DNA from 2 places in the Halomonas sp. ABH4_019 genome. Region 1 is predicted to be linked to the other one. Evidence: predicted binding sites of a transcription regulator. Region 1 holds the regulator's gene; the other holds the start of a gene.
The links. Region 1 encodes FNR, which switches genes on or off when oxygen is low (the NO sensors DNR and NnrR bind a similar motif). Its sites were predicted from a motif close to TTGATNTANATCAA; they were not measured.

Region 1 (10,737 bases):
CCGGGGATCTGAGCCAGCGCCATGACCACGACCGCCGCCTCCCCAAGCGTCGAGACGCCCGCCTGCTACCATTGCGGCGGCGGGGTCGCCGAGCGCTCGCCCTGGACGCTGACCCTCGACGGCACCGTCCACCCCCTGTGCTGCCCCGGCTGCGAGGCGGTGGCCCGGGCCATCATCGACGGCGGCCTGGCCAGCTACTACCGTTTCCGCACCGAGCTGCCGGAACGTCCCGACGACCGCCGGGCGGCCCGGGCCGAGACCTGGGCGGTGTTCGACGACCCGGGACTGCAGGATCGCTTCGTGCATGCCGACGACGACGGCGTCCACGCCACCCTGGCGGTGGAGGGCATCACCTGCGCGGCCTGCGCCTGGCTCATCGAGCACCGCCTCAATGCCCTGGAGGGCGTCACCGCCAGCGCCGTGAACCTCGCCCAGCACCGCGTCCGGGTCCACTGGGACACCGAGCGCGTCACCCTATCGCGGGTGCTGGCCGAGCTGGCGGCCATCGGCTACCCGGCCCAGCCCTATGAGCCCGACCTCGCCCAGCACCGCCTGCAGCAGGAGGAACGTCGCCAGGTTCGCCGGCTGATCGTCGCCGCGGTGGGCATGATGCAGGTGGCGATGTTCTCGATTCCCTTCTACGTGGCCGGCGATGACGGGCTCGGCGCCGACTTCGACGCCCTCTTCCACTGGCTGGCCTTCGCCCTGACCACGCCGGTGGTGCTCTACGCCGCCCAGCCGTTCTTCGCCGGCGCCTGGCGCGACCTGCGCGCCCGCCAGCTGGGCATGGACGTGCCCGTCTCGCTGGCCATCGCCAGCGCCTACCTGGCCAGCGCCTGGGCGGTGATCGTCGGCCACGGCGACGTCTATTTCGATTCCGCGGCCATGTTCACCTTCTTCCTGCTGTTCGGGCGCCACCTGGAAGTGCGCGCCCGGCGGCGCAGCGGACGCCGCGGCAATGCCCTGGCCGAGATCCTGCCGCTGTCGGCGATCCGTCTCGGCGCCGACGGGGAGGAACGTATCCTGCCCGCCAGCGAGCTCGCCCCCGGCGACCGGGTGCTGGTCAAGCCCGGCCATGGCGTGCCCGCCGACGGAGTGATCGAGGCCGGCGCCTCCAGTCTCGACGAGGCGATGCTCACCGGCGAGCCGCTGCCGGTCGCCCGCGGCGTCGGCGACGCCGTGACCGGCGGCAGTCACAACGTCGAGAGCCCGCTGACGGTGCGCGTGACCCATGCCGGCCGCGATGCCCGGGCGGCGCGCCTGCTCGACCTCACCGACCGGGCCTTCGCCAGCCGGCCGCGGCTCGCCCGCCAGGCCGCCCGGCTGGCGCACCACTTCGTGCTCCAGGTGCTGCTGATCGCCGCCGCCACGGCGCTGGTGTGGAGCCTCGTCGACCCCGGCCGGGCCTTCTGGGTCACCCTCTCGGTGCTGGTGGTCAGCTGTCCCTGCGCCCTGGCGCTGGCCACGCCCACCGCCCTGACCGCGGGCCACGGTCGGCTCTATCGTCGCGGCCTGCTGCTGACCCGGGCCGACGCCCTGGAGACCCTGCCGGGGCTCGACCGGGTGATCTTCGACAAGACCGGCACCCTGACCGTCGGCGAGATGCGGCTCGCACGCACGGTGCCGCTGGACGGCGACGATGGCGAGCGGCTGGCGGCGGTGGCCGCGGCCCTGGAGGCCCACTCCGAACACCCCATCGCCCGGGCCTTTCGCTCCCACCGACGGGGGGATCGGGTCGCCGACGAGGTGATCGGCCGCCCCGGCCAGGGCCTGGAGGGCCGAATCGACGGTCGGCGCTGGCGGCTCGGCCGGCCGGACTTCGCCGCGCCCGGGGCCGCCGCCGTGGCGCTGGCTCCTCCCCCGGGCGATGCCCACTGGCTGCTGCTCGGTGAAGAGGGCGAACCGCGGGCCTGGTTCGCCCTGCACGACCGGCTGCGCGAGGACGCCGCCGAGACCCTCTCCGCCCTCAAGGCGCAAGGCCTGGCGGTGGAACTGCTGTCCGGCGACGGCGAGGCGCCCACCCGGGCCCTGGCCGAGCGGCTGGGCATCGACGAATGGCGGGCCCGGGCGAGCCCCGAGGACAAGCTGGCCCGGCTGCGCGCCCTGCAGGCCGAGGGGCAGCGAGTGGCGATGGTCGGCGACGGCATCAACGACGTGCCGGTGCTGGCCGGCGCCGACCTGGCCATCGCCATGAACGGCGCCACCGACCTGGCCCGCACCCGGGCCGATGCCGTGCTGCTCGGCCCGCGCCTGGGGCGGCTCGTCGAGGCCATCGAGATCGGCCGCGCCACGCGCCGGGTCATCCGCCAGAACCTCGGCTGGGCGCTGGCCTACAACCTGGTGGCGCTGCCCCCGGCGGCGCTGGGCTGGGTGCCCCCCTGGCTGGCCGCCCTCGGCATGTCGGCCAGCTCGCTGGTGGTGGTCGGCAACGCCCTGCGCCTGGCCCGGCCTTCTCCCGTCGCCTCGACGGAGCGCCCATGAGCATTCTCTACCTGCTGATTCCGCTGTCGCTGGTCCTGCTCGGCCTGGCGGTCGGGGCCTTCTTCTGGGCGGTCCGCCATGACCAGTTCGAGGACCTCGAGGGCCCCGCCCATCGCATCCTGTTCGACGATGACGACGACCGGCCACCGTCGTCACCGCCCGAGCCTGGCGACGTCCCCGTTTCACGCTCCGACGACCGGCCCCGCGACCCCCACAAGGATTCCTGAATGAACCCTACCGGACTCGACCTGCCCCCCTTGGCCACGGCCTTCGTCTTCGGCCTGCTCGGCGGCGCCCACTGCATCGGCATGTGCGGCGGCATCATGAGCGCCCTGAGCTTCGCCGTCCCCCCGAGCCTGCGTCATCCGGCCCGCCTGACCGGCCTGCTGCTGGGCTACAACCTGGGGCGCATCACCAGCTATGCGGCGGCCGGCGCCCTGGCCGCCGGTCTCGGCACCCTGGTCGGCGTGGCGCCCGGGGCGCGCCTGGCGCTCCAGGTGCTGGCGGCGGCGATGCTGATCCTGATGGCGCTCTACATCGCCGACTGGTGGAAGGGGCTGCTCAGGGTCGAAGCGATCGGCAAGCGGCTGTGGCGCCACCTGGAGCCGGTCGGCCGGCGATTGATGCCGGTGGTGAAAGTGCCCCAGGCGGTGGCACTGGGGGCCATCTGGGGCTGGTTGCCCTGCGGCCTGGTCTACTCGATGCTGGCCTGGAGCCTGGCCAGCGCCGATGCCGCTCGCGGCGCGGCCATGATGGCGGCCTTCGGCCTCGGCACCCTGCCGGCGCTGCTGGCCACCGGCCTGGCCGCCCGCCGGCTCGCGACGCTGATTCGCCACCCGGCGACCCGCAGCCTGGCCGCGGTGGCGATCATCGGCTTCGCCGTCTGGCAGCTATGGGGCCTGCGGCCCGGCGGCATGGATCACGGCGGAATGCACGCCGGCATGGCGCATGGCACGGAACACGCCGACATGGCCCACGGCACGGAACATGCCGACATGGCCCACGGCACGGAACACTCCGACATGGCCCACGGCACGGAACACACCGGCATGGCCCACGGCACGGAACACGCCGACATGACCCACGGCCAATCGCCCACCGACGGGGCACACGGCGGGACGTCCCCAGACGAGTCACACGACGCGGGACATGCCGGCCATCATTGATGCCATGGCAAAGGCCGATCCCCATCCGCCATAATGAGAGGCGTGCTTATATCAAGGAGGACAGCATGCCTGATAACGCCGCCGGCCGGCGTCGCTCGCTGCTGCACGAGACCCGCTGCGGGAACTGCAGCCTGAGTTCACTGTGCCTGCCGCTGGCCCTCGAGCTGGAGGACATCGACCAGTTCGACGCCATCATCCGTCGACGCTCGCCGCTCAAGAAGGGCGAGTCGCTGTTTCGCCAGGGCAGCCCCTTCACCAGCGTCTATGCGGTCCGTTCGGGGAGCCTCAAGCAGGTCACCAGCGAGGGCGGCGGCGACGACCAGCTCACCAACTTCTACTTGCCCAGCGAGCTGGTGGGGCTCGACGGCATCGATGAGGCCACCTATCCGGGCTCGGTCATCGCCCTGGAAACCACCACGGTGTGCGAGATCCCCTTCGACCGCCTGGACGCCCTCTCGGAACGACTGCCCCAGCTGCGCACCCAGCTCTATCGCAGCATGAGCAAGGAAATGCGCGACGATCGCCGCATGATGCGCCTACTGTCGCGCAAGACCGCCGACCAGCGCCTGGCGACCTTCTTCGCCAGCCTCTCCGACCGTTTCCGCCGTCGCGGCTATTCCCCGTACAGCTTTCGGCTCTCCATGTCGCGGGCCGATATCGGCAACTACCTGGGGCTGGCGGTGGAGACCGTCAGCCGCATCCTGGGCCGCTTCCAGCATCAGGGCCTGGTGGCCGTTTCCGGCCGCGAGGTCAATATCCTCGACCTGGAGGGCCTGGTTCGGCTGGCCGAAGAGGAAGGTTGTCACTAGCACGCTGTCGCGTGAGCTGGAAGCTGGAAGCTGGAAGCTGGAAGCTGGAAGCTGGAAGCTGGAAGCTGGAAGCTGGAAGACAGCATGAGCCCGGCGACTTCGGGATCAAGGGTTTTCTTCCAGCTTATGACTTCAATCTCCGGGCGAAGCCCGGCCGGGTTTTCTTCAAGCTTCCAGCTTGAGCCCGCGAAGCCGGCGTTCTTCCAGCTCCGGGCGAAGCCCGGCTATTCGTTGTGCAGGTCGATGCGGTCGGCCAGCATCTTCGCCTGCTTGTCCTCGAGGCCGGCGAAGTCGAACAGCTCGCGATCGGCCAGCTGCGAGGGCGCCACGTTGGTCACCGCCTTGAACATGCTCTCCAGGCGACCGGGGTGCTTGGCCTCCCACTCGGCGAGCATCTCCTTGACCACCTGACGCTGCAGGTTGGGCTGGGAGCCGCACAGGTTGCAGGGGATGATCGGGAATTCCATCCGCCGCGAGAACTCGGCGATATCGGCCTCGCGGCAGTAGGCCAGCGGGCGGATGACGATGTTCCTGCCGTCGTCGGAGAGCAGCTTGGGCGGCATCGACTTGAGGCTACCGCCGAAGAACATGTTGAGAAATAGCGTCTCGAGGATGTCCTCGCGATGGTGGCCCAGCGCGATCTTGGTGGCGCCGATCTCCTCGGCATAGCCGTAGAGCGAGCCGCGCCGCAGGCGCGAGCAGAGCGCACAGGTGGTCTTGCCTTCCGGGGTCTTCTCCTTGACCACCGAGTAGGTGTCGCGCTCGAGGATATGGTAGTCCACGCCGATGCCATCCAGGTACTCGGGGAGCACGTGCTCGGGGAATCCGGGCTGCTTCTGGTCGAGGTTCACCGCCACCAGCGAGAAGTTCACCGGCGCGTTGCGCTGCAGGCTGCGCAGGATCTCGAGCATGGTGTAGCTGTCCTTGCCACCGGACAGGCAGACCATCACCTTGTCGCCCTCGCGAATCATGTCGAAGTCGATGATGGCGTTGCCGACCTGGCGGCGCAGGCGCTTGTGCAGCTTGTTGAACTCGCGCTTGGCCTTCGCGGCGGCGGCAGGCGCAGGCGTCCCGGCGGAGGACGGCGCGTCGGCGGGGCGGGGATCGAACGTCACGGCATCTTGCATGGTCACGGCGCTGCCAGGGCTTCAGGAGTGGAACGGGCGCCTATGCTATCACCCTCGCCAGGGACTGGCGATGCACCGGGTCAGCCACTGTGGCGGGGCGCGGCGGCGTCCCGTGCCAGTCGCAGGTGCATCAGGGCGGTGGTCACCGCCGTGCCCAGGGCGCTGTGCCGCCCCATCACCGGGACACCGAGGCGCTCGGCGGCTCGCGAGAAGGGCACCAGCGGCTCGAGTTGCGGATGATGATGGCGCTGGCGGCGCTGGTAGAGCTGGGCCAGGTCGATGCCGGCATTGGGCAGGTCGAAGCCGAACCGGGCGCGTAGCGGGCGGTTGAGCACCGCGAGCTCTCGATCCAGCCGCCAGCTCACCAGCGGTCGATTGCCGACGAAATCCAGCAGGCCGTCCAGGGCCCGGTCCATGGCCACCCCATCGGCCAGGTCGATGCCGCGCAGGCCGTGGTGGCGAAGGCTCTCGACGTCGAGGCCCGACGGCCGGGCCAGGCGCAGCTCCAGCGATTCACTGGTCAGCACTCGATCGCCGCGCAGGCGGACCGCGGCGATGACCAGCGGCTCGGCCAGCCGAGCCTCGCCCCCGGTGTCCTGGACGGCCAGCGCCACCAGCTCCTCCCCGGTATAGGGATGGAAGAGCCAGCCATAGCGGCCATGGGCATGGCGATGGCGGTCGACCACGCGGCGCAGGGTTCTGAGCATATCGGGCTCCCGTACGGCGAGGCGTGTCAGGCCCCTATGAATATTCCAGGTGATAGCGGTGCGAGATCCGCTGCTTGAAGTCCTTGACGATATGCAGCGCCTCGCGCAGCAGGTCGCGTTCCAGCGACGACAGCGACTGCACCACCACCCGGTCCGGCTCGGCGCTGGGCGGCGCCCCCCCGGCCTCGCGACGGGCGAGCTGCTGCTCGAGGCGCAGCTGGGTGAACAGCGCCAGGGCCTCGCCCAGGTCCTCGGCGAAGCGCTCGTCCAGCCGTCCATCCGCCACCAGGGCATCCAGGCGCTCCAGGGTCCCGGTCGCCGAGATGCCGCGCTCCAGCGCCATGACCCGCACGCCGTGCACGATCGGGAAGATGCCGCCCTTCTTGATGTCGATGCCGTGCTGGGGCTTCTTCAACGAGCCGAACAGCGTCAGCGGCGTGGAGAAGCGCAGCACCGGCCGGGCGAAATACGACAGCAACAGCTCGTCCCGGGAGGCCTGCTCGAAGAGCGCGGACCGAACCCGCTCGAGCAGCGCCGCCTTGCCGGCTACCGCCTGGGCATCGAGCATGATCGCCAGCTTCATCAGGCTGTCACCGTCGCGCTGCTCCACCCAGCGGGCGATGCGCGCCTTCCACTGACGCTCGTTGCCCACCCAGTCGGGATTGGACACCATGATATTGCCCGGACAGCGCGGATAGCCCAGGCCCACCAGCGTCTCGGTGAAGTCAGCCATCCGCTCGATGCAGTCCGGCCAGTCCAGGCCGTCGTCGAGGATCAGCCCATTGTCCTGGTCGGTCTTGAGGATCTGCTCGCCGCGCCCCTCGCTGCCCATCACCATCAGGCAGCTGTCACGGCGATAGCGCTCGGCGATCGAGAACGCCCAGGCTTTGTGGATGATGCGCCCGTTCAGGGCCGCGAGCAGGCCCATGGCGAAGCGCAACTTGACGCCCTGGGCCATCAGCGCGCTGACCAGCTCGGGCGTGCGACGACTGGCCGCGGCCAGCGACGCCATGTCGTCGGCCTGCTCCACCTGCAGGCTCACCACATGGCTGCGGCTGGAGAAGAAGCTGAGCACGTCGGTCAGCTCCACCACCCCCACCGGCGCCTGCTCCTCGACGACCACCACCCGCTCCACGCGATGACGGGTCATCATCACCAGCACCTCGAAGAGGTACTGGTCGGGCCGTGCGGTGATCAGCGCGAACCGGGCCAGCGAGGCGAGCGGGCTATCCGCCCCGTGCCCCTCGAGGACCAGCGCCTCCAGCAGGTCGGTCTTGGTGACCATGCCGGGGCCGGCCGCGCCTTTCACCAGCAGGCTGTCGGCATGCCCCTCGTGCAGGCGACGCACCGCCTCGGCAATCGAGGCGTCCGCGTCGAGGCACAGCGGCGGGCGCATGCACTCGGCCACCCGCGCCAGCATGAAGCCGGCCATGCTGATGCCGCCATCGGCGCGTCGCTCGCTGAGCAGGCGAGTCTTGTGGGCCAGGCGCTGGCGGAAGAACTCGGCGAAGGCCGGATGCTCGTGACACAGCCGCGTGAACAGCGCCCTGGGCAGCAGGTAGCACAGCGTCTCCTGCTCGGCGCGAAAGCGATAGCGACTCTGGCCATTGAGAATGCTGATGGCGCCGAACAGGTCGCCGCCGGTGTAGTGGCCGATACGCTCGTCCTCGCCGGCACGGGAGGTATCGAGCTCGGCGACCTCGCCCTTGTGGATGAGAAACACATTCTCCCCGGCCTGGCCGGCCTCGAGGATGATCTCGTCGCGATCGAAGTAGGCGAGGTCGAGACTCCCGCGCACACACTCCCGCCCCGGATCATCCAGCAGGCTGAACGGCGGTTGGGTGAGATCGACATCGACCATCGACGGCCCCTCGTCACGGAAACCTCCGCGCCATTCCCTTCGACAGCGGGCCGGAGAATCGCCTCCGGGAGTAAGGTCTGACGGGAGCGGAAAGCTATGCTCCCAGAGTAGCAAAGCCGGACTCCCGGCCAGAATCTAGACCATGGTGTTATACGCGAACCGACGACCGCCTCTTCATCCGACGTGCGGTTACGACCAAGGTCATAACCGGCGATACGCCGGCAAATCGACCATCGACCTTCGGCGCCCCTACCAAGGTACTAATACTTCCCGTCCAGAGCCGAGCATGCCTTCGGTCATCGAATAGACGATCGTTCAACATTCCGCCGGCACGCTTCCGAAAAAACACGAAAGACAGACTGTAAATAACTGATTAAGTTATGATATTGAAAAACCTTTTAAATCGTTTTCCACTCATGATACGAAAGTCTGCGATGAATTTTCCGACATTGTTGACCAGCATTACCGTTGGGTGATGGGCAACGAGCGTCGCCCATCGACGAGGTGTCATGACAATGAAACCGGGAAGGTGGCGCCGGTCCACCCTGTCCTGCCAAGGCGGGAAGCCCGGGGGAAACGTCGCGACCCGCGACCACCCCGTGGCCCACTCCGCGGCAGGCGTCCACGACATCGCCGTGACACGGGCGTACCAACCGCGCCCGCAGGCGATACCACCGGACCGATGCAGGCCCCGGACCCCAACAACAACTGGAGAGCAACATCATGGCTGAAGAGACATCCAATGCCGAAGCCTACTGGAGGGCGAACCTGCGATTGATCGCCGGCTGCCTGGTCGTCTGGGCAGCCGTTTCCTATGGCTGCGCCATCCTGCTTCGCCCGCTGCTGGCAGGCATTCCCGTGGGTGGCACCGACCTTGGCTTCTGGTTCGCCCAGCAGGGTTCCATCCTCACCTTCATCGTCCTGATCTTCTTCTATGCCTGGAAGATGAATCGGCTGGACAAGCAATACGGGCTCGGGGAGTAAGCCAGCATGAGTCAATTCGCCATCAACGTGCTCTTCGTGGGCGCCTCCTTCGCCCTCTATATCGGCATCGCCATCTGGGCGAAGGCCGGTTCGACCAAGGACTTCTACGTCGCCGGCGGCGGGGTGCACCCGATCACCAACGGCATGGCCATCGGCGCGGACTGGATGTCGGCGGCCTCCTTCATCTCCATGGCCGGCCTGATCGCCGCCGGCGGCTACGCCAACTCCACCTTCCTGATGGGCTGGACGGGCGGCTACGTGCTGCTGGCCATGCTGCTGGCCCCCTACCTGCGCAAGTTCGGCAAGTTCACCGTGCCCGAGTTCATCGGCGACCGCTTCTACAGCAAGCAGGCGCGCATGGTCGCGGTGATCTGCCTGATCGTGGCCTCGGTGACCTACGTGATCGGCCAGATGGCCGGCGCCGGCGTGGCCTTCTCGCGCTTCCTGGAGGTGGATGCCACCACCGGCCTGATCATCGCCGCCGTGGTGATCTTCTTCTATTCGGTGCTGGGGGGCATGAAGGGCATCACCTACACCCAGGTGGCCCAGTACATCGTGCTGATCATCGCCTACACCATCCCGGCGGTGTTCATCTCCCTGGAGCTGACCGGCAACCCGCTGCCGCCGCTGGGGCTGTTCTCCGATCACAGCGAATCCGGCGTGCCGCTGCTGGCCAAACTCAACGAGGTGGTCACCGCGCTCGGCTTCAACGAGTACACGGCGGACGTGGACAACAAGCTCAACATGGTGCTGTTCACCCTGTCGCTGATGATCGGCACCGCCGGTCTGCCCCACGTCATCATCCGCTTCTTCACCGTGCCTAAGGTCGCCGACGCCCGTTGGTCCGCCGGCTGGGCCCTGGTGTTCATCGGCCTGCTGTACCTGACCGCACCGGCCGTGGCCTCCATGGCGCGCCTCAACATCGCCACCACCGTCTATCCCGACATGGCCGGCCAGGTCGAGAACGTCGAGGACGCGACGACCAACCCGATCCTCTACGAGGAGCGTCCCGGCTGGATCCGCACCTGGGAAGAAACCGGGCTGATCCAGTACGAGGACAAGAACGACGACGGCCGCATCCAGCTCTACAACGACACCGAAGCCTTCGCGTCGACCGCCGAAGCGCGCGGCTGGGAAGGCAACGAGCTGTCGGTCAACAATGACATCCTGGTGCTGGCCAACCCCGAGATCGCCAACCTGCCGGGCTGGGTGATTGGCCTGATCGCCGCCGGCGGCCTGGCCGCGGCGCTGTCCACGGCCGCGGGCCTGCTGCTGGCCATCTCCTCGGCGATCAGCCACGACCTGATCAAGGGGGCCATCAATCCCCGCATCACCGAGAAGGGCGAGCTGATGGCGGCGCGGATCTCGATGACGGTCGCCATCATCGTGGCCACCTACCTGGGCGCCAACCCCCCGGGCTTCGCCGCCCAGGTGGTGGCACTGGCCTTCGGCATCGCCGCCGCCTCGCTGTTCCCGGCGCTGATGATGGGGATCTTCTCCAAGCGGGTGAACAACCACGGCGCCATCGCCGGCATGCTCACCGGCCTGGTCTTCACCCTGGTCTACATCTTCGTCTACAAGGGCTGGTTCTTCATCCCGGGC
Region 2 (10,737 bases), 370 kb from region 1:
GGCCTTCGTGCATCCGGCCAGCGGCGAGACCCTGAGCTTCCGGGCCCCGCTGCCCGACGATCTGCTGATGCTGCTGGACCTGCTGCGCGACGACCGCGAGACCCGACACTAAGGAACCCGCGATGAGTGATGCCCTGGATCTGCGCCCGACACTGATCCGCCCCGATTGGCCGGCGCCGCCCTCGGTGGGGGCCTGCGTCACCACCCGGGAGACCGGCCCCAGCCAGGGCGAGTTCGCCGCCTTCAACCCGGCGCTGCATGTGGGCGACAACGACGCCCATGTGGCGCTGTGCCGGCGTCAGTTGCAGAAGGAGGTCGGCGACGACCGTCCGCTGCTGTGGCTCGACCAGGTACACGGCGCGAGGGTCCAGTCCGAGCTCGCCGAGGACCGGCCCGAGGCCGATGCCTCGGTGGCCTTCGACCAGGGGTATGCCTGTGTGGTGCTGACCGCCGACTGCCTGCCGGTGTTCTTCTGCGACCGGGAGGGGCGGCGGGTCGGCGTGGCCCATGCCGGCTGGCGCGGCCTGGCGGGCGGCGTGCTGGAGGCCACGGTGGCGGCCATGGGCGTGCCGCCCGAGTCGCTGATGGCCTGGCTGGGGCCGGCGATCTCCAATGCCCAGTTCGAGGTGGGCGGCGAGGTGCGACAGGCCTTCGTCGCCGTGCAGCCCGAGGCCATCGAGGCCTTCGACCCCAGCCCCTACCGGCTCGGTCACTACATGGGCGACCTCTACAAGCTGGCGCGCCTGCGCCTGGAACGGCTGGGGCTCGCCCACGTCAGCGGCGGCCACTTCTGCACTGCCTGCGAACCGCGCTTCTACTCGCACCGCCGCGACGACGGCGTCACCGGGCGCATGGCCAGCATGATCTGGCTCAGGTAGCAACGCGGGCCCCGGGCTTCGAGCTTCGAGCAGTTGATAGCTAGCTGGCGGCACTGAAGCTTGTTTCCCGCAGCCCGCAGCCCGCAGCCCGCAGCCTTGACCCACGTCAACCCTTCCCTCGCTTCCTCCGCCGTCCGACTTGAAAGCCGCCCGTCCTGGCGCCATCTAGATTGTCAAGATCCATGATACCGGGACAGGCGGCGCGTCCGATTCGCGCCGTCCCCCCGACGGAGGAAAGCGAATGCGATTCGACAAGTTCACCGCCAAGCTGCAGAACGCCGTGGCCGATGCCCAGTCCCTGGCGGTGGGGCACGGCCACAACCAGCTAGAGCCCGGACACCTGCTGCTGGCGCTGCTGGATGCCGCCGACACCGGCGCCAAGGCATTGGTGCAGAAGGCCGGCGGCGATGCCGGCAAGCTGCGCGATGGCCTGGTGGGGCACCTGGACGACCTGCCGAAGGTCGGCGACTTCGACGGCGAGGTGCAGCCGTCCCGCGACCTGGTCAAGCTGTTCAACCTCACCGACCGCGAGGCCCAGAAGCGCGGCGACCAGTACATCGCCAGCGAACTGGTGCTGCTGGCGGCGCTGGAGATGCGCCACGCGGTGAGCAAGCTGCTCACTCAGGCCGGGCTGACCCGCCAGGCGCTTGCGACCGCCATCGACGGCGTGCGCGGCGGCGAGAAGGTCAGCGACCCCAACGCCGAGGAGAGCCGCGAGGCGCTGGAGAAGTACACCCTGGACCTGACCGAGCGGGCATCGAGCGGCAAGCTCGATCCGGTGATCGGCCGCGACGACGAGATCCGTCGCGCCATCCAGGTGCTGCAGCGGCGCACCAAGAACAACCCGGTGCTGATCGGCGAGCCCGGCGTCGGCAAGACCGCCATCGTCGAGGGCCTGGCCCAGCGCATCGTCGACGGGGAGGTACCGGAGGGGCTCAAGGACAAGCGCGTGCTGTCGCTGGACATGGGCGCGCTGCTGGCCGGCGCCAAGTTCCGCGGCGAGTTCGAGGAGCGCCTCAAGTCGGTGCTCAAGGAACTGGCCCAGGAGGAGGGCCGGGTCATCCTGTTCATCGACGAGCTGCACACCATGGTCGGGGCCGGCAAGGCCGAGGGCGCCATGGACGCCGGCAACATGCTCAAGCCGGCGCTGGCCCGCGGCGAGCTGCACTGCGTGGGGGCCACGACGCTCGACGAGTATCGCCAGCACATCGAGAAGGATGCCGCCCTCGAGCGCCGCTTCCAGAAGGTGCTGGTCGACGAGCCCTCCGAGGAGGACACCGTGGCCATCCTGCGCGGGCTCAAGGAGCGCTACGAGGTGCACCACGGCGTCGACATCACCGATGGCGCGATCATCGCCGCCGCCAAGCTGTCGACCCGCTACATCACCGATCGTCAGCTGCCCGACAAGGCGATCGACCTGATCGACGAGGCCTGCTCGCGGATCCGCATGGAGCTCGACTCCAAGCCCGAGGAGATGGACCGCCTCGACCGTCGGCTGATCCAGCTCAAGATGGAGCGCGAGCACCTCAAGAAGGAGACCGACGAGGCCTCCAGGAAGCGCCTCGAGAGCCTCGAGGAGCAGATCGAGGAGCTCGAGCGCGACTATGCCGATCTCGACGAGATCTGGAAGGCCGAGAAGGCCAGCATCCAGGGCGCGGCCCAGTTCAAGGACGAGCTCGACCGCGCCCGCATCGACCTCGAGCAGGCCCGCCGTCAGGGGGACCTGGGACGGATGTCCGAGCTGCAGTACGGGGTGATCCCCGGGCTCGAGAAGAAGATCGCCGAGTCCAGCGTCGCCGAGGCCGATACCTCACGGCACCAGCTGCTGCGCTCCAACGTCACCGAGGAAGAGATCGCCGAGGTGGTATCGCGCTGGACCGGCATCCCGGTGGCCAAGATGCTCGAGGGCGAGCGCGACAAGCTGCTGCGCATGGAGGAGGCCCTTCACGAGCGCGTGATCGGCCAGGACGAGGCGGTCACCGCGGTGTCCAACGCCGTGCGTCGCTCCCGGGCCGGGCTCGCCGACCCGCATCGCCCCAACGGCTCCTTCCTGTTCCTCGGCCCGACCGGGGTGGGCAAGACCGAACTGTGCAAGGCGCTGGCCGGCTTCCTGTTCGACACCGAGGAGGCCATGGTGCGCATCGACATGTCCGAGTTCATGGAGAAACACTCCGTGGCGCGGCTGATCGGCGCGCCTCCGGGCTACGTCGGCTACGAGGAGGGCGGTTACCTGACCGAGGCGGTGCGTCGCAAGCCCTACTCGGTGCTGCTGCTCGACGAGGTGGAGAAGGCCCACGCCGACGTCTTCAACATCCTGCTGCAGGTGCTCGAGGACGGTCGCCTCACCGATGGCCAGGGTCGCACGGTGGACTTCCGCAATACCGTGATCGTGATGACCTCCAACCTGGGGTCCGAGATCATTCAGGGCATGGGCGGCGACGACCGCGACTATGCCCAGATGAAGTCCGCGGTGATGGACGTGGTGGGCACCCATTTCCGCCCCGAGCTGATCAACCGCATCGACGAGGTGGTGGTGTTCCACGCCCTGGGGCAGGAGCAGATCCAGGCCATCGCCGGCATCCAGCTCGAGCGGCTGCGCGGTCGGTTGGCCGAGCACGAGCTGGGGCTCGCGGTCTCCGACGAGGCCATGGCCCAGCTGGCGGTGGTGGGCTTCGACCCGGTGTTCGGCGCGCGCCCGCTCAAGCGGGCGATCCAGAACCGGCTCGAGAACCCCCTGGCCCAGGACCTGCTGGCCGGGCACTTCTCGCCGGGCGACGTGATTCGCGTCGAGGTCGACGACGGGCGGCTGGTCTTCCATCACTGACACGCGACCGCCCGCGCCGGTGGCGCGGGCGGTCGTCGATTCCGACGGCCCGCCGACCCTCGCGTCGGCGGGCCTTTTCGTGGCCCTCAGGAGCGCTGCGCAGCGCCGGCTACGGTGGCGCGCTCGCCGCGCGGCTCGCGGACCAGCCGCTTTTGCAGTTCCTCGAGGGAGACGCCCTTGGTCTCGGGCATCAGGAACATCACGAACAGCAGCTGCAGCACCATCATCACGGCGAAGAAGGCGAACACCGGGCCGCCGCTGAAGGTGCCGAGCACCCAGGGCATCACCAGGGTGATCAAGGCCGCACAGATCCAGTGGATCGAGCTGCCGAAGGACTGGCCGCGGGCGCGCACATGGTTGGGGAACACCTCGGCGATGAATACCCAGATGATGGCGCCCTGGCTGATGGCATGGGCGGCGATGAACAGGCCGAGCAGCAGCGGCACGTCCAGGCCGCCCAGCTCGCCCTGGAAGAAGGCCCGCGAGATCAGCACCAGCGAGGCCAGGTAGCCGGCCGAGCCGATGTACAGCAGGGTGCGGCGGCCCAGGCGGTCGATCAGCGCCATGCCGAGCATGGTGAACACCAGGTTGACCAGGCCGATGCCGGCGGTGGAGAGCAGGGCGGTGCTGGCGCCCAGTTCGGCGGCCTCGAGCACCCGCGGCGCATAGTAGATGATGAAGTTGATGCCCGAGAGCTGGTTGAAGAAGGCGATCAGGAAGGCCAGCAGGATCGGCAGGCGATAGCGACCCGAGAAGAAGCCGGCGTGGGCGCCGCGCTCCTCGTCTTCGGCGGCGCGAATGCTGGCGATCTCGGCCTCGATGTCGGCATCCGGGTGGATCAGGCGCAGCACCCGACGGGCCTCCTCGACGTCGTTGCGCTTGAGGATCAGCCAGCGCGGGCTGCGTGGCACCCGACTGATCAGCAGGGTGTAGAGCAGCGCGGGCACGGCCTCGATACCCAGCATCCAGCGCCAGGCATGCTCGTCGAACAGCGCGCCCAGCGCGTAGTTGGAGACGAAGGCCATCAGGATGCCGAACACGATATTGAACTGGTACAGGCCGACCAGCAGGCCGCGATACCGGGGCGGGGCGATCTCGGAGATGTAGGTGGGAGCAGCCACCGAAGAGATGCCGACGCCGATGCCGCCCAGCAGGCGGAACAGCGAGAACCAGTAGGGATCGGTGGCCAGCGCCGAGCCGACGGCGGACACCAGGTAGAGGATGCCGATCAGCAGCAGGGTGGCGCGTCGGCCCAGGCGGTCGGTCGGCCAGTTGCCGGTGACGGCGCCGAGCACAGTGCCCCACAGGGCCATGGACATGATCAGCAGGCCATGCTGGAAGTCGCTGAGCCCCCACAGCGTCTGGATGGGCTGGTCGGCGCCCGAGATGACCGCGGTGTCGAAGCCGAACAGGAAGCCGGCCAGCGCCACGGTGATGGACCATTGCACGATGCGTGTCATGGTGCGTCTCCTCAGGTGAGGCAGTGTCTGGATGTTGTTGGTGTAGATGAATCGATTCACCTTGCGAACAAGGCGCCGTATCGGCCAGGACAGAGGGCAGGGACGGGGAAGCACTCGAAAGGTGAATCGTGTCACCTGGTCGCTATTAAAGCAGCAACGTCCGCGGGTCGCGAGTCGATCGGTATAGACTTTCGTCGCAGCAAGCGTCCCAGGCGGGGGGCGATGTCGAGCAAATGCGCCGATCGGCGCCCCGAGACCCGGCTGGCGGTTGACACTTTTCGGGCGCTATTGGAATCTTGACCCTTCCTGATAATCGGGCGCGGACTCCAGCGGGCGATCCCCCATTACCGCGCGAAGGGTAGGCCAAGGGGCCTTTACCCGCCGAAGGACTTCCGGGTCCGGGCCAACCGCCCGACCTGGCCAACGCCCCGACGCGGCGATCCGCCGTGATAGGGAGCCGACCACGGCGGCGCGCGACGCGAGTTCGCGCCCGGCCGGGCATCGGCGTTCCCGACGAGAGTGCTGGCCCTAACCGGGCCTCAATAAGCCAGGGTTTGGCATCAGGTGCCGGCGAGACCGGCAGCGGCATACCGCCGCACTCGACCCCGTGCCCGACGCGGGCGCGGATCGCACTCGAGACCTCCAGGGGAGAAACATCTGTGGAACTGCTTTCCGGCGCGGACATGATCGCCCGCTTCCTCCAGGATGAGGGCGTCGAATACATCTATGGCTATCCGGGCGGTGCGGCGCTGCACATCTACGACGCCCTCTTTCGCCAGGACAAGGTCAAGCACATCCTGGTGCGCCACGAGCAGGCGGCCACCCATGCCGCCGACGGCTACGCCCGGGCTTCCGGCAAGCCGGGCACGGTGCTGGTCACCTCCGGCCCCGGCGCCACCAACGCCGTCACCGGCATCGCCACCGCCTACATGGACTCGATTCCCATGGTGGTGCTGTGCGGTCAGGTGATGAGCCACCTGATCGGCGACGATGCCTTCCAGGAAACCGACATCGTCGGCGTGACCCGGCCGATCGTGAAGCACAGCTTCTCGATCAAGCACCCGACCGAGATTCCGGAAGTCCTCAAGAAGGCCTACTACCTGGCGTCTACCGGCCGTCCCGGCCCGGTGGTGGTGGACATTCCCAAGGACATGACCGCGCCCACCGAACGCTACGAGTACGTCTATCCGAAGAAGGTCAAGCTGCGCTCCTACAATCCGGTGATGCGCGGCCATACCGGCCAGATCAAGAAGGCCGTCGACCTGATGCTCAAGGCCCGTCGGCCGATCTTCTATACCGGCGGCGGCGTGGTGACCGGCGATGCCAGCGAGGGGCTGACCGACCTGGTCAAGCGCCTGGGCTTCCCGATCACCACCACCCTGATGGGCATCGGCGCCTTCCCGCAGAGCGACGAACAGTGCCTCGGCTGGCTGGGCATGCACGGCTCCTACGAGTCCAACATGGCCATGCACCATGCCGATCTGATCGTCGCCATCGGGGCGCGCTTCGACGATCGGGTCACCAACAACACCTCCAAGTTCTGCCCCACCGCCAAGATCGTCCACGTGGACATCGACCCCAGCTCGATCTCCAAGACGGTGCGCGCCGACGTGCCGATCGTGGGGCCGGCGGGCAGCGTGATCAACGAGATGATCAGCCTGCTGCAGGGGCGCGAGATCGCCCATCCCGAGGCGCTCGGCGAATGGTGGCAGACCATCGACGGCTGGCGCGAGGAGCGTCGCGGTAAGCTCTACGAGCCGTCGAAGGACGGCGAGGTGCTCAAGCCCCAGGAGGTGATCGAGGGGATCTGCCGGGCGACCCGCGGCCAGGCCTACGTGACCACCGACGTGGGCCAGCACCAGATGTTCGCGGCCCAGTACTACAAGTTCGACAAGCCCAACCGCTTCGTCACCTCCGGGGGGCTCGGCACCATGGGCTTCGGCTTCCCGGCGGCCATGGGCATCAAGCAGAACTTCCCCGACGAGCAGGTGGTCTGCGTGACCGGCGAGGGCAGCTTCCAGATGATGATGCAGGAGCTGTCGACCTGTAAGCAGTTCGGCGGGGGCGTCAAGATCGTCAACCTCAACAATGCCTCGCTCGGCATGGTGCGCCAGTGGCAGGACCTCAACTACAAGTCCCGCCACGCGCATTCCTACATGGAGTCGCTGCCCGATTTTCAGAAGCTGATCGAGTCGTATGGCTTCACCGCCCTGAAGGTGCAGACGAAAGAGGAACTCGAGTCGGCCCTGGAAAGGACCTTCGCCGACAACGACGAGCTGGTGTTCCTCGACGTCGCCGTGGACCCCCACGAGCACGTCTATCCGATGCAGGTGCCCCTGGGCTCCATGCGTGACATGCTGCTTTCCAAGACGGAGCGGACCTGATGCGCCATATCATCTCGATTCTGATGGAAAACGAACCGGGCGCCCTGTCTCGCGTGGTGGGGCTGTTCTCCCAGCGCAACTTCAACATCGAAACCCTCAACGTGGCCCCCACCGACGACGAGACCCTGTCGCGGCTGACCGTCACCACCGTCGGCGACGATCGGGTCATCGAGCAGATCACCAAGCACCTCAACAAGCTGATCGACGTGGTCAAGCTGGTGGACCTGACCGAGGGAAGCCACATCGAGCGCGAGCTGATGCTGGTCAAGGTCAAGGCGCTTGGCGCGGCCAGGGACGAGGTCAAGCGCACGGTGGATATCTTCCGTGCGCAGATCGTCGACGTGACGCCGAGCCAGTACACCGTGCAGATCACCGGCGATGCCGGGAAGCTGGATGCCTTCCTCGAGGCGATGTCCCCGGTGGGGCTGCTCGAGGTGGCGCGCACGGGGGTGTCGGGGATCGCCCGCGGCGACAAGGTGCTGTCGCTGTAATTGCCGACTTCGCTCGTGACGTGAATCCGCATCCGCGCGATTCATTGCAAGCCGCCCCTCGGGGCGGCTTTTTCGTGCGAAATGACGCCTCGGGTCAGCCGCGCTCCTCGACCTCGGCCCACAGGGCATCGATCAGCGGACTCTTCAGGCGGCGGTTGAGCACGCACAGGCCGACGTCGTAGTGGGGCAGCTCCGGCTTGACCGGCAGCACCCGGACCCGCTCGGCCAAGGGGCTCGCCTCGAGCACGATGCGCGGGACCACGCCGACGCCGAAGCCCAGGCTCACCATGCTGACGATGGCCTCGTGGCCGGCCACCTGGGCGTAGATGCGCGGCTTGACGCCCAGCGCCTTGAACCAGGTGTCGCTGACCTCCCGCGACAGGCCGGATTCCGACAGGACCATGGGCACGTCCCGCCACTGGGCGGCGCTGGGGGATTCCGGCGAGCTCGGCAGCCAGGGGCGGGGCTCCATCGGGGCGATGAATACCAGCGGCGAGCGGGTCAGCGACTTGAAGGCCAGCGCCTCGGGCAACCGGCGGGGGCGCGAGGTGATCGCCATGTCCTCGTTGCCGGCGAGCACCCGGGACATCGACTGGGCGGGATCGCCGGTGTGTAGCTTGAGCTCGATGCCCGGGTGGCGAGTGCGGAACTCGCTGAGCAGGTCGTAGAGGAAGCTGTAACTGGCGGTCACCGAGCAGTAGATGCTGATCTCCCCGGTCAGGGCCATGGCCTCGCTCATCAGCGACTGGCGCAGGCGCTCCCACTCCTCCAGGGTGTCTCGTGCGTAGTCCTGGAATTGGTGGCCATGCCGGGTCAGGGTCACGTGTCGGTTGTCGCGCTCGAATAGCCTGACCCCCAGGCTCTCCTCCAGCTGGCGGATCGAGCGGGAGAGGGTGGAGGGGCTGACGTGGCAGGCCTCGCTGGCGCGACCGAAGTGCAGGCTGTCGGCCAGGGCCAGGAAGTGCCTCAGGGGGCGCATGTCCATGCTGTGTATTTCATCTTTCGGGATGTGGTATTGCAAATATAGCGTTTTACGCAATGAGATGCCTGGCGTAGAGTTTTTCCATCGACCGGGCGATGCGCCCGGGGCCCGACTCCCAGCGCCGCGACAAGACGGCGCGGGTGGCCATCAACGCTGACATCAACTTCCACTCTCGTTTCCAGGAGCATCCCCATGCGCGTTTACTACGACAAGGACTGCGATCTTTCGCTCATCCAGGGCAAGCAGGTGGCCATCGTGGGCTACGGCTCCCAGGGCCACGCCCACGCCAACAACCTCAAGGAATCCGGCGTCGACGTGACCGTCGCGCTGCGCCCGGGCTCCTCCTCCGCGGCCAAGGCCGAGGCCGCCGGCCTCAAGGTCGCCTCCGTGGAAGAGGCCGCCAAGATCGCCGACGTGGTGATGGTGCTGGCGCCGGACGAGAACCAGAAGGCCATCTATGAAGCGCAGATCGAGCCGAACCTGAAGCAGGGCGCCACCCTGGCCTTCGCTCACGGCTTCAACATCCACTACAACCAGATCGAGCCGCGTGCCGACCTGGACGTGCTGATGATCGCCCCCAAGGCGCCGGGCCACACCGTGCGCTCCGAGTTCACTCGGGGTGGCGGCATCCCCGACCTGATCGCCATCCATCAGGATGCCTCCGGCACCGCCAAGGAGCTGGCCCTGTCCTACGCCGCGGCGATCGGCGGCGGGCGCAGCGGCATCATCGAGACCACCTTCAAGGACGAGACCGAGACCGACCTGTTCGGCGAGCAGGCGGTGCTGTGCGGCGGCGCGGTCGAGCTGGTCAAGGCCGGTTTCGAGACCCTCACCGAGGCGGGTTACGCCCCGGAGATGGCCTACTTCGAGTGTCTGCACGAGCTCAAGCTGATCGTCGACCTGATGTACGAGGGCGGCATCGCCAACATGAACTACTCCATCTCCAACAACGCGGAGTACGGCGAGTACGTCACCGGCGGCGAGGTCATCAACGACCAGTCCCGCGAGGCCATGCGCAACGCCCTGAAGCGTATCCAGACCGGCGAATACGCCAAGATGTTCATCAACGAGGGCAACACCAACTACCCGTCGATGACCGCGCGTCGCCGCCTCAACGCCGAGCATCCCATCGAGCAGGTCGGCGAGAAGCTGCGGGCCATGATGCCGTGGATCGCCGCCAACCAGCTGGTCGACAAGTCCAAGAACTGATCGGATCCAGCCGGCGGCAGCCGATACGGGGGTGCGGGAGACTGCGCCCCCGTTGCGTTGGCAGGCGATGAGTCATCGGCGGCTCTATGTGTAGAATGGGGAACACTTCAAGCCGCAACGGATGACACCGATGAGCCAGGACCCCAGCAACCGCGAGCAAGAGCCGTCCCCGTCGCGCGATGACGAAGACCTGGCCCAGACCTTCCTTCGCGAGTCGGAAGTCGTCGAGGAGGCGCTGGAAGACGGCAAGAAGGTTCGTCGCAAGGGGATCTACCTGTTGCCGAACCTGTTCACCACCTCGGCGCTGTTCTCGGGGTTCTTCGCGGTGGTGGCCGCCATCAACGGCGATTTCACCGCGGCGGCGATCGCCATCTTCATCGCCATGGTGCTCGATGGGCTGGACGGCCGGGTGGCGCGCCTGACCAATACCCAGAGCGCCTTCGGCGCCGAATTCGACTCGCTCTCCGACATGCTCTCCTTCGGCGTTGCCCCGGGGCTGGTCGCCTTCA

Region 2: a site for FNR is predicted at 975-988, ahead of clpB (ATP-dependent chaperone ClpB). Genes of this name have one in related genera too.

The regions. Positions count from the first base shown of each region.
Region 1 covers NZ_JBSWWC010000002.1:131,451-142,187, forward strand. Annotated here, with positions in the region: gene ACXAFN_RS07785 (FixH family protein) at 1-12, shown strand, start outside; gene ACXAFN_RS07790 (heavy metal translocating P-type ATPase) at 22-2,481, shown strand; gene ccoS (cbb3-type cytochrome oxidase assembly protein CcoS) at 2,478-2,708, shown strand; partial or broken gene ACXAFN_RS07800 (sulfite exporter TauE/SafE family protein) at 2,709-3,395, shown strand; gene fnr (fumarate/nitrate reduction transcriptional regulator Fnr) at 3,713-4,456, shown strand; gene ACXAFN_RS07810 (hypothetical protein) at 4,468-4,638, shown strand; gene ttcA (tRNA 2-thiocytidine(32) synthetase TtcA) at 4,681-5,583, opposite strand; gene ACXAFN_RS07820 (3'-5' exonuclease family protein) at 5,664-6,290, opposite strand; gene ACXAFN_RS07825 (putative nucleotidyltransferase substrate binding domain-containing protein) at 6,325-8,151, opposite strand; gene ACXAFN_RS07830 (DUF4212 domain-containing protein) at 8,875-9,135, shown strand; gene ACXAFN_RS07835 (sodium:solute symporter family protein) at 9,142-10,737, shown strand, end outside.
Region 2 covers NZ_JBSWWC010000002.1:506,118-516,854, reverse strand. Annotated here, with positions in the region: gene rluD (23S rRNA pseudouridine(1911/1915/1917) synthase RluD) at 1-112, shown strand, start outside; gene pgeF (peptidoglycan editing factor PgeF) at 123-878, shown strand; gene clpB (ATP-dependent chaperone ClpB) at 1,120-3,702, shown strand; gene ACXAFN_RS09515 (sugar porter family MFS transporter) at 3,789-5,222, opposite strand; gene ACXAFN_RS09510 (acetolactate synthase 3 large subunit) at 5,822-7,546, shown strand; gene ilvN (acetolactate synthase small subunit) at 7,546-8,037, shown strand; gene ilvY (HTH-type transcriptional activator IlvY) at 8,132-9,022, opposite strand; gene ilvC (ketol-acid reductoisomerase) at 9,212-10,228, shown strand; gene pssA (CDP-diacylglycerol--serine O-phosphatidyltransferase) at 10,359-10,737, shown strand, end outside.